Regions from separate parts of the Bradyrhizobium sp. USDA3516 genome, predicted to be linked through region 1. Evidence: predicted binding sites of a transcription regulator. Region 1 holds the regulator's gene; the other holds the start of a gene.
The links. Region 1 encodes PhoB, which activates phosphate uptake and scavenging genes when phosphate is short. Its sites were predicted from a motif close to TGTCATNNANCTGTCAT; they were not measured.

Region 1 (4,417 bases):
GTTCATCCCGGCTCGCAACCCCTGCCCGAGGCGCCCGCCAAGGTCACGGCGCGCAACCTCAACTTCTACTACGGTGACCACCACGCGCTGAAGAACATCAACCTGACGCTCGGCACCAACCGCGTCACGGCGTTCATCGGCCCGTCCGGCTGCGGCAAGTCCACCCTGCTGCGCATCTTCAACCGGATGTACGACCTCTATCCGGGCCAGCGCGCAGACGGTCAGCTGTTGCTCGACCATACCAACATCCTCGACCCCAAGCTCGATCTCAACCTGCTCCGCGCCCGGGTCGGCATGGTGTTCCAGAAGCCGACGCCGTTCCCGATGACGATCTACGAGAACATCGCCTTCGGCATTCGTCTCTACGAGAAGATCTCCAAGTCCGAGATGGACGGCCGCGTCGAGAAGGCGCTGCGCGGCGGCGCGCTGTGGAACGAGGTCAAGGACAAGCTCAATGCCTCCGGCCTGTCGCTCTCCGGCGGCCAGCAGCAGCGCCTCTGCATCGCCCGCACCGTCGCGGTGCGGCCCGAGGTGATCCTGTTCGACGAGCCTTGCTCGGCGCTCGACCCGATCTCGACCGCCAAGGTCGAGGAGCTGATCCAGGAACTGTCCGAGAACTACACGATCGCGATCGTGACCCACAACATGCAGCAGGCGGCGCGCGTCTCCGACAAGACCGCCTTCATGTATCTCGGCGAGTTGATCGAGTTCGACGACACCAGCAAGATCTTCACGTCGCCGAGCGATCGGCGCACGCAGGATTACATCACCGGCCGGTTCGGCTGAGGAGACGGAACATGGGTTCTGAACATACCGTAAAGGCCTTCGACAGCGACCTTCAGGAGCTCACCCGCCTGGTCGCCGAGATGGGCGGCATCGCCGAGCGCATGATCGTCGATTCCGTCGACGCGCTGATCCGTCGCGACGTCGCGCTCGGCCAGCGCGTCGTCACCACCGACGGCGAGCTCGACGCGCTGCAGAAGCGCATCGAGGAGCGCGCCGTGCTCACCATCGCCCGCCGCCAGCCGATGGCCGTCGACCTGCGCGAGATCGTCGGCGCCATGCGCGTTGCGACCGATCTCGAGCGCATCGGCGATCTCGCCAAGAACATGGGCAAGCGCGTCGCGGCGCTGGAGACGGATTTCCATCCGCTCAAGCTGTTCCGCGGCCTGGAGCACATGACCGACCTCGTGCAGCAGCAGGTCAAGAGCGTGCTGGATGCCTACGCCGCGCACGACCTGCCGGCGGCGATGGCGGTGTGGAAGGGCGACGAGGAAGTCGACGCCATCTGCACCTCGCTGTTCCGCGAGCTCCTCACCTACATGATGGAGGATCCGCGCAACATCTCGTTCTGCATCCACCTGATGTTCTGTGCCAAGAACATCGAGCGGATCGGCGACCACGCCACCAACATCGCCGAGACCGTGTTCTACATGATCGAGGGCCAGGCGATCACCGACAAGCGGCCGAAGGGCGACATGACGACCTTCGCCACGACGGTGCCGAATACCTGACGACTTAAGGAGCTACGACCACATGGGCGCACGCATTATGGTGGTTGAGGACGAGGAAGCTCTCACCGAGCTTCTTCGCTACAACCTCGAAGGCGACGGCTATGACGTCGAGACGGTGATGCGCGGCGATGACGCCGACACCCGCCTCAAGGAGCACATTCCCGATCTGATCGTGCTCGACTGGATGCTGCCGGGCCTGTCGGGCATCGAGCTGTGCCGGCGGCTTCGGACCCGCCCCGAGACCAAGCAGCTGCCGATCATCATGCTCACCGCGCGCGGCGAGGAGAGCGAGAGGGTACGTGGGCTTGCCACCGGCGCGGATGATTACATCGTCAAGCCGTTCTCGGTGCCGGAGCTGCTCGCGCGTGTGAAGGGCCTGCTCAGGCGCGCGAGCCCCGAGCGCCTCGCCACCGTGCTCGCCTATGGCGACATCGAGCTCGACCGCGACAAGCGCCGCGTGGCGCGCTCGGGCCGGCCGATCGATCTCGGCCCGACGGAATATCGTCTGCTGGAGTTCTTCCTGGAGCATCCCGGCCGCGTATTCTCGCGTGAGCAGCTGCTCGACAGCGTCTGGGGCCGCGACATCTACATCGACGAGCGCACCGTCGACGTCCATATCGGCCGTTTGCGCAAGCTGCTCAATCTCGGCCGCGAGCAGGACCCGATCCGCACCGTGCGCGGCGCCGGCTACGCGCTGGACGATCGCTTCGCGAAGGCTGAGCAGACGTAAGATTTGGAGGCCGGGGGATTTGGCGGACTACCGCTACGATCCCGGCCGTCATCCCGTGGCGCGCGGAGCGCAAACCCGGGATCTCAGCGCGAGCGCTCGTCGCGATCGACCACAGCACCTCGTTTGGCGAAGACTCGGAGTGACCATCTCGCGCAACAATTGCGCCCTGTGGTAATGATCCCCGCGTGCGCGGGGATGACACCGAGTTGGTGGAGCCGTCAACGTGTGACGGCTGCGATCAGCTAGATCAACAAACTCACCGCGTGCCCGGCTTCGGGGCTGCGCGACGGCGGTCCGCTGCGGGCTGATAGGCCACGCGCGAATGCTGGGCGCAGTAGGGCAGGCCTGAGAGCGCCTTGCCGCCGCAGAAGAAGAAATCCGGGCTCGAGGGATCACCGACCGGCCAGTGGCAGGTCGCCTCGTTCAATTCCAGCAGCGACAGCCGCTGGCTCATCGGCACCACGTTGTCGTAGGTCACCGGCTCGGCTTCCAACTCGACCTCGAAGGCCTGCGCCAGCGCGGTGTTGCCGCGCGCGACGGGGCGGGTCACCCGCATCATGTGCTGTGCGGGCCGTGCCTTGCGCGGCCGCGGCGCTGCCGATGAAGGGCTCTTGGCGCGGCCGGACAGGCCGAGCCGGTGCACCTTGCCGATCACGGCATTGCGGGTCACATTGCCGAGCTCCGCTGCGATCTGGCTGGCCGAAAGTCCGGCCTCCCAGAGCTTCTTCAGCTGCTCGACGCGATCATCGGACCAGGTCAAAACCGTCATTGCACCCTTTCCCTCGCTGCGCGCCAGCCATCCTGGGGGCTTCGCAGCGAATGCTTAGCCTTGAAAAACCCGTGCCGTCAGAATCCCTTAAGGCTCGCCGGGCGCGCTCAAGACGCCCGAACGTTTACGCCGGTACATGAGGACTTCTGGGATCAGAACTGCTGCACGAGATGTCGTATCTGACAGCCCAAACGCTACAATATGGCGTGACTCCCGCGCAAGAGTCCGCCGACTCGCTTCCACATGTTCCGTGGTGAAAAACCCGCAAAATCGGCACCGCAAGACTACGGAATCAGTGTTTCGCGAGGCTTTCCGGGCGGCATTGACACCCGTCTTGCCAGGCATAAGATAGTGACACGTGCCGCCCTTAAAAGGCGGCACGTTTCGTTTTCCGGGGCCGGTCGATGGTGCGTTGCCCAATGCATGTCTCACACGGTCCGCAACATTTAAGTGACGTCATGACTAACAGCGCAGCGCCGCATTTGCTCCCCGTTTTCGCCAGGGCCGACCTCGGTTTCGAGCGCGGCGAAGGCTGCTGGCTGATCGCGACCAATGGCGAGCGCTATCTCGATTTCACCTCGGGCGTGGCGGTGAATGCGCTCGGCCACGCCCATCCCGCGCTCGTCAAGGCGTTGCAGGAGCAGGCGACCAAGCTCTGGCACATGTCGAACCTGTTCCAGAGCCCTGACGGCGAGAAGCTCGCGAGCCGCCTCTGCAACGAGAGCTTCGCGGACTTCGTGTTCTTCTGCAATTCCGGCGCCGAGGCGCTGGAGGGCGTGATCAAGCTGGTGCGCCACCATCATTTCTCGAAGGGGCATCCGGAACGTTACCGCATGATCACCTTCGAGGGTGCCTTCCATGGCCGCACGCTGGCGACGCTCGCCGCCACCGGGTCTGCGAAATATCTCGAGGGCTTCGGTCCGCCGATGGACGGCTTCGATCAGGTGCCGCATGGCGACCTCGATGCCGTGAAGAAAGCGATCGGCCCGCACACCGCCGGCATTCTCATCGAGCCGATCCAGGGCGAGGGTGGCGTTCGTGCCGCACCTCACGCCTTCTTGAGGGCGCTGCGCGAACTCTGCAACGAGCGCGGCCTGTTGCTCGCCTTCGACGAGGTGCAGACCGGCATGGGCCGCACCGGCGAGCTCTTTGCCTACAAGCGCACCGGCGTCACACCGGACGTGATGTCGCTCGCCAAGGCGCTCGGCGGCGGCTTCCCGATCGGCGCGGTGCTGGCGACCGCGGACGCGGCAGAAGGCATGGGCCCTGGCTCGCACGGCTCGACCTTCGGCGGCAATCCGCTCGCGATCTCGGCCGCCAACGCTGTGCTCGACGTCATGCTCAAGCCCGGCTTCTTCGACCACGTGCAGAAGATGTCGCTGCTGCTCAAGCAGAAGCTCGCCT
Region 2 (4,417 bases), on a different contig from region 1:
GCGTCGCGTCGGTGAGATGCACGAGCCTGCCGCCCGAGATCACCGCGATCAGCCGCGGCCGCAGCTCGACGCTGTCGTCGACGAGGAGAATGTCGGCGCGGCGTCCCTCCGCGATCAGGCCGCGATCGGTGAGCCCGGTCGCGCGCGCCGGGCCGGCGGAGACCAGATCCCAGGCCTGCGCCAGCGGCACCACGCCATCGGCGGCCAGGCGGAACGCGGCGAGCAGTTGCGCGGGATAATAATAATCCGAGGCCAGCACCGAGCAGAGCCCTTTCGCGATCATGTCGGAGGCCCTGGTCCAGCCGGTGTGGCTGCCGCCGCGCACGACGTTCGGCGCGCCGTAGACGATGGCATCGCCGTGGCTGGCCGCAGCCTGCGCCGTCTCCTCGTTGATGGGAAATTCCGCGATCAAGGCGCCGAGCTCGCGAAATTCCCGGCGCATCGCCGGGCTCGCATCGTCGTGCGAGAGCATCCGCACCTCGGCCCCGCGGGCCGCGGCGGCCAGGCGTGACACCGAGGCGGGCACCTCGTCGGCACGCGAGACCACGCGCTCGACCAGCCGGTCGAATGCTTCACTCGACAGACCGGTGCGCTCCACCATGCGGTTGCGCTTGCGCGGATTGGAGATGTCGGCAACGACGCCGTCCATATGATCGTTGAAGGCGAACAGGTCGACGCGGCCCTCGCTGAGCCACTGTGCGATCTCCGCTTCGGCATCGAGATTGTAGGTCTCGTGCCGCAGGTGGAAGCGGGTATCGGCAGCGAATTGCGGACGCTGCCGCTCGATCGCCTCCATCAGGCCGAGCGCATTGTCGGCACTGCGCAGGCCCGGCTCCCAGGAGCAGGTCGTGGCGTGAAACACGGTGGTGATGCCGTTGCTGATCGCCTGGCGGTCGCTGTCGGCGAGCGCAACGTCGATCGGAAAGTCGACGCCGGCGCGCGGCATCATCTGCCGCTCGAAGGCATCTCCGTGCAGATCGACGATGCCGGGCAGCACCAGGAGGTCACGGGCATCCAGCGCCAGCCGCGCCCGGCTGCGAGAGGCATCGACCTCTGCAATGTCCGTTCCGGAGATGAGAAGGGAGGTTTCGACGAGTTCGGCGCCGATCAGGGCCCGGCCGCCTTCGATGAATGTGTCTGTCACGCGACCGCGCTTCGTTTGCTGGCAGGAGGATTGGCGAGTGAGCTCGCTTGTGCTTCGTATGTCGAGAGGAAATCTTCAATCCCGAGCTTGCGGAAATTGGGCAGCGCCTCGCGCAACTTGTCGTGATCCCAGTCCCACCAGGCAAGCTTTGCAAGCCGGCCGGCGATCTCCTCCGAGAACCGCCGCCGCACGATGCGGGCCGGATTGCCGGCGACGATGCCGTAGGCCGGCACGTCCTTGGTGACGATCGCGCCGGCGGCGATCACCGCGCCGGTGCCGATGTTGCGGCCCGGCAGCACGATCGCGCCATGGCCGATCCAGACGTCATGGCCGATATGAACGTGATGCTGTCGCCGCCAGTCGAAGAACTCGGAATCGTCGCTTTCACCCTCGAAATAGGCGCTGGAGCGGTAGGTGAAATGCGCCTGCGTGGCGCGATGCATCGGATGGTTGCCGGGATTGATGCGGGTCATGGCCGCGATCGAGCAGAATTTGCCGATGGTGGTGTAGGTGATCTGCGCATCGTTCACGACATAGGAGTAATCGCCCATCGCCACTTCATGCAGGATCGTGCGCGCGCCGACCTCGGTGTAGGCGCCGAGCCTGGTCTCATGCAGCTTGGCCGAGGGATCGACGGTCGGCTGAACCGAAAGAGCTTTGGCGGCCATGTTGCATCCGAAGTGCGAGGGCGGGCGTTTCTCTTCGAGCGCCTGGATGACGATGTCATGACAATGAGATGACAGGGGATGATCTGCGTAGGATGGACGCACTGCAACAGCGCTGTCACACAAGTGTTAACCACGGGCGTTAGCGGTTGGCTCCAGCTACTCTGGAGCCCCTGTATGCTGGTGGTTGAAGGCCTGACGTGTCGCTTCGGCGCGAAAGCCGCGGTGGACGATGCTTCGTTTCAAGTTTCCCCCGGCGGCTTCGTCGGGGTGATCGGGCGATCCGGCGCCGGCAAGTCGACATTGCTGCGGAGCGTCAATCGCCTCGTGGCGCCGACCGGCGGGCGCATCATGTTCGACGGCGTCGACGTGACCTCGCTGCGCGGCAAGGAGCTGCGTCGGTGGCGCGCCCGCTCGGCGATGATCTTCCAGCAGTTCAACCTGGTCGGCCGTCTCGACGTGCTCACCAATGTCCTGATGGGTCGGCTCGCCACCATGCCCGCCTGGCGCTCGCTGTCGCAGGCCTGGCCCGAGCAGGACAAGGCGCTGGCGATGTCCGCGCTCGAGCAGTTCGACATCGCTTCGCTCGCGGCCCAGCGCGCCGACCAGCTCTCCGGCGGCCAGCAGCAGCGCGTCGCGATCGCCCGCGCGCTGGTGCAGCAGCCCGACATCATCCTCGCCGACGAGCCGATCGCCTCGCTCGATCCGCGCAACACCAAGATCGTGATGGATGCGCTTTTGCGCATCAACAAGCATTTCGGCATCACGGTGATCTGCAACCTGCATTCGCTCGATCTGGCGCGGACCTATTGCGATCGCCTGATCGGCATGGCGGCGGGTCGCGTGGTGTTCGATGGCGCCCCGTCCGCGTTGACCGATCACGTCGCACGCGATCTGTACGATCTCGAAGCCGCCGACGTCATGGGTGGGCTGCCTGTCCCGGCGCCCGACGGCGTGCCGGCGCTCGGAACCGCCGCGGCTGCCTGAGCCGCGTCGCACCTGTTCAATTGCCAGTTTTCCGTCAACCGACCCCAAACGATGAAGAGGGTATCATGATCACTCGCAGATTAATCCTTGCCGGCGCCGCCGTGCTCGCGTTCACGGCCTCCGCTTCGGCGAGCGACTGGAAGGCCAAATATCCGGAGCTGACCTTCGCGGTCGTTCCGGCCGAGAACGCCTCCGGCGTCACCGAGCGCTGGGCGCCGTTCATGAGCTATCTGTCGAAGGAGCTCGGCGTGAAGGTCACGCTGCGCATTGCCAACGACTACGCCGCCGTCATCGAAGGCCAGCGCGCCGGCAACATCCACATTGCCAGCTACGGCTCGGCTTCGTTCGCCCGCGCCCGCCTCACCGGCGTCAAGACCGACGCCTTCGCCAACGACATCAACGCCGACGGCTCGACCGGCTACTACTCGGTGTTCTTCGTCAAGGCGAACAGCACCTACAAGAAGATTGACGACCTCAAGGGCAAGAACCTCGGCCTGGTCGATCCGAACTCGACCTCCGGCAACAACGTGCCGCGCTTCGAGCTCGACAAGATGGGCATCCACGATGCCGAGGGCTATTTCAGCAAGGTCGTCTTCACCGGCAGCCACGAGAACGCGATGCTGGCGTTGTCGCAAGGAACGGTCGACGTCGCGGCCAACCAGTGGACCACCGACGACGATTCGACACTGGCGCAGATGCTGACCAAGGGCATGCTGAAGAACGCCGATGGCACGCCGATGAAGAAGGACGATTTCCGCATCATCCACAAGTCGGCGCCGATCATCAACGGTCCTTACGCCTACAACTCCGACTTGCCGGACGACGCCAAGGCGGCCATCGCGAAGGCCTTCTTCGACGCGCCGACGAAGGACAAGGCGGCGTTCGATCGCCTCCAGGACGGCCAGAAGAAGGGGTTTAATCACGCCACCACCAAGGACTGGGATGGCACGATCGAGCTGATCAAGTTCGTCGACACACTGCGTAAGAAGAAGGCGTCCTGAGTTTCGGGACGAGGCACCTGGAGCCGGGTCGATGGACCCGGCTCTTTCTTTGACGGGACCTTCTCAGGCCGATGACAACAGCGGTTTCGATCCTCCCCGAGCAGCAGCTCGCCGCGCTGAACGCTGGCTATCGCCAGGCGGTTTCACGCAGGCGGCTTCGTCTCCTGTTGGGAGCGGGCGTGTTTGCCGCCGCGCTGGCTCTCGCCGCGATCGGCGCCGAAGTGAATTTGCGCACGCTTTTCACCTATTTCGGCAACTTCGTCAGTTATTTCGACCGCATCCTCACGCTCGACAGCGGCCAGCGGGTCTGGACCGATGTCGGCGAGTGGTTCTGGGGCTGGCGCAAATGGCTGAAGATGCTAGGTGAGACGCTGCTGATCTCCTATGTCGGCACGCTGATCGGTGCGACCTTCGCCTTTGCGCTCAATTTCTTCGCGGCCGAGAACACCTCGCCTGCGCCCTGGCTGCGCTTCGTCGTGCGGCGCCTGCTCGAATTCGCCCGCTCGGTTCCCGGGATCGTCTTCGCGCTCGTCTTCGTCATCGCCTTCGGGCTTGGACCGATGGCAGGCGTGCTGGCGATTGCGATCCACTCCACCGGTGCGCTCGGAAAACTGTTCTCG

Region 2: a site for PhoB is predicted at 1,870-1,886, ahead of phnC (phosphonate ABC transporter ATP-binding protein). Genes of this name have one in related genera too.

What each region holds. Positions count from the first base shown of each region.
Region 1 is NZ_JBYGYN010000002.1:858,523-862,939, reverse strand. Features, by position in the region: gene pstB (phosphate ABC transporter ATP-binding protein PstB) at 1-786, shown strand, start outside; gene phoU (phosphate signaling complex protein PhoU) at 798-1,514, shown strand; gene phoB (phosphate regulon transcriptional regulator PhoB) at 1,537-2,244, shown strand; gene AC24YW_RS09930 (GcrA family cell cycle regulator) at 2,501-3,013, opposite strand; gene AC24YW_RS09925 (acetylornithine transaminase) at 3,472-4,417, shown strand, end outside.
Region 2 is NZ_JBYGYN010000003.1:391,630-396,046, reverse strand. Features, by position in the region: gene AC24YW_RS12135 (alpha-D-ribose 1-methylphosphonate 5-triphosphate diphosphatase) at 1-1,144, opposite strand, end outside; gene AC24YW_RS12130 (LbetaH domain-containing protein) at 1,141-1,812, opposite strand; gene phnC (phosphonate ABC transporter ATP-binding protein) at 1,987-2,796, shown strand; gene phnD (phosphonate ABC transporter substrate-binding protein) at 2,862-3,797, shown strand; gene phnE (phosphonate ABC transporter, permease protein PhnE) at 3,869-4,417, shown strand, end outside.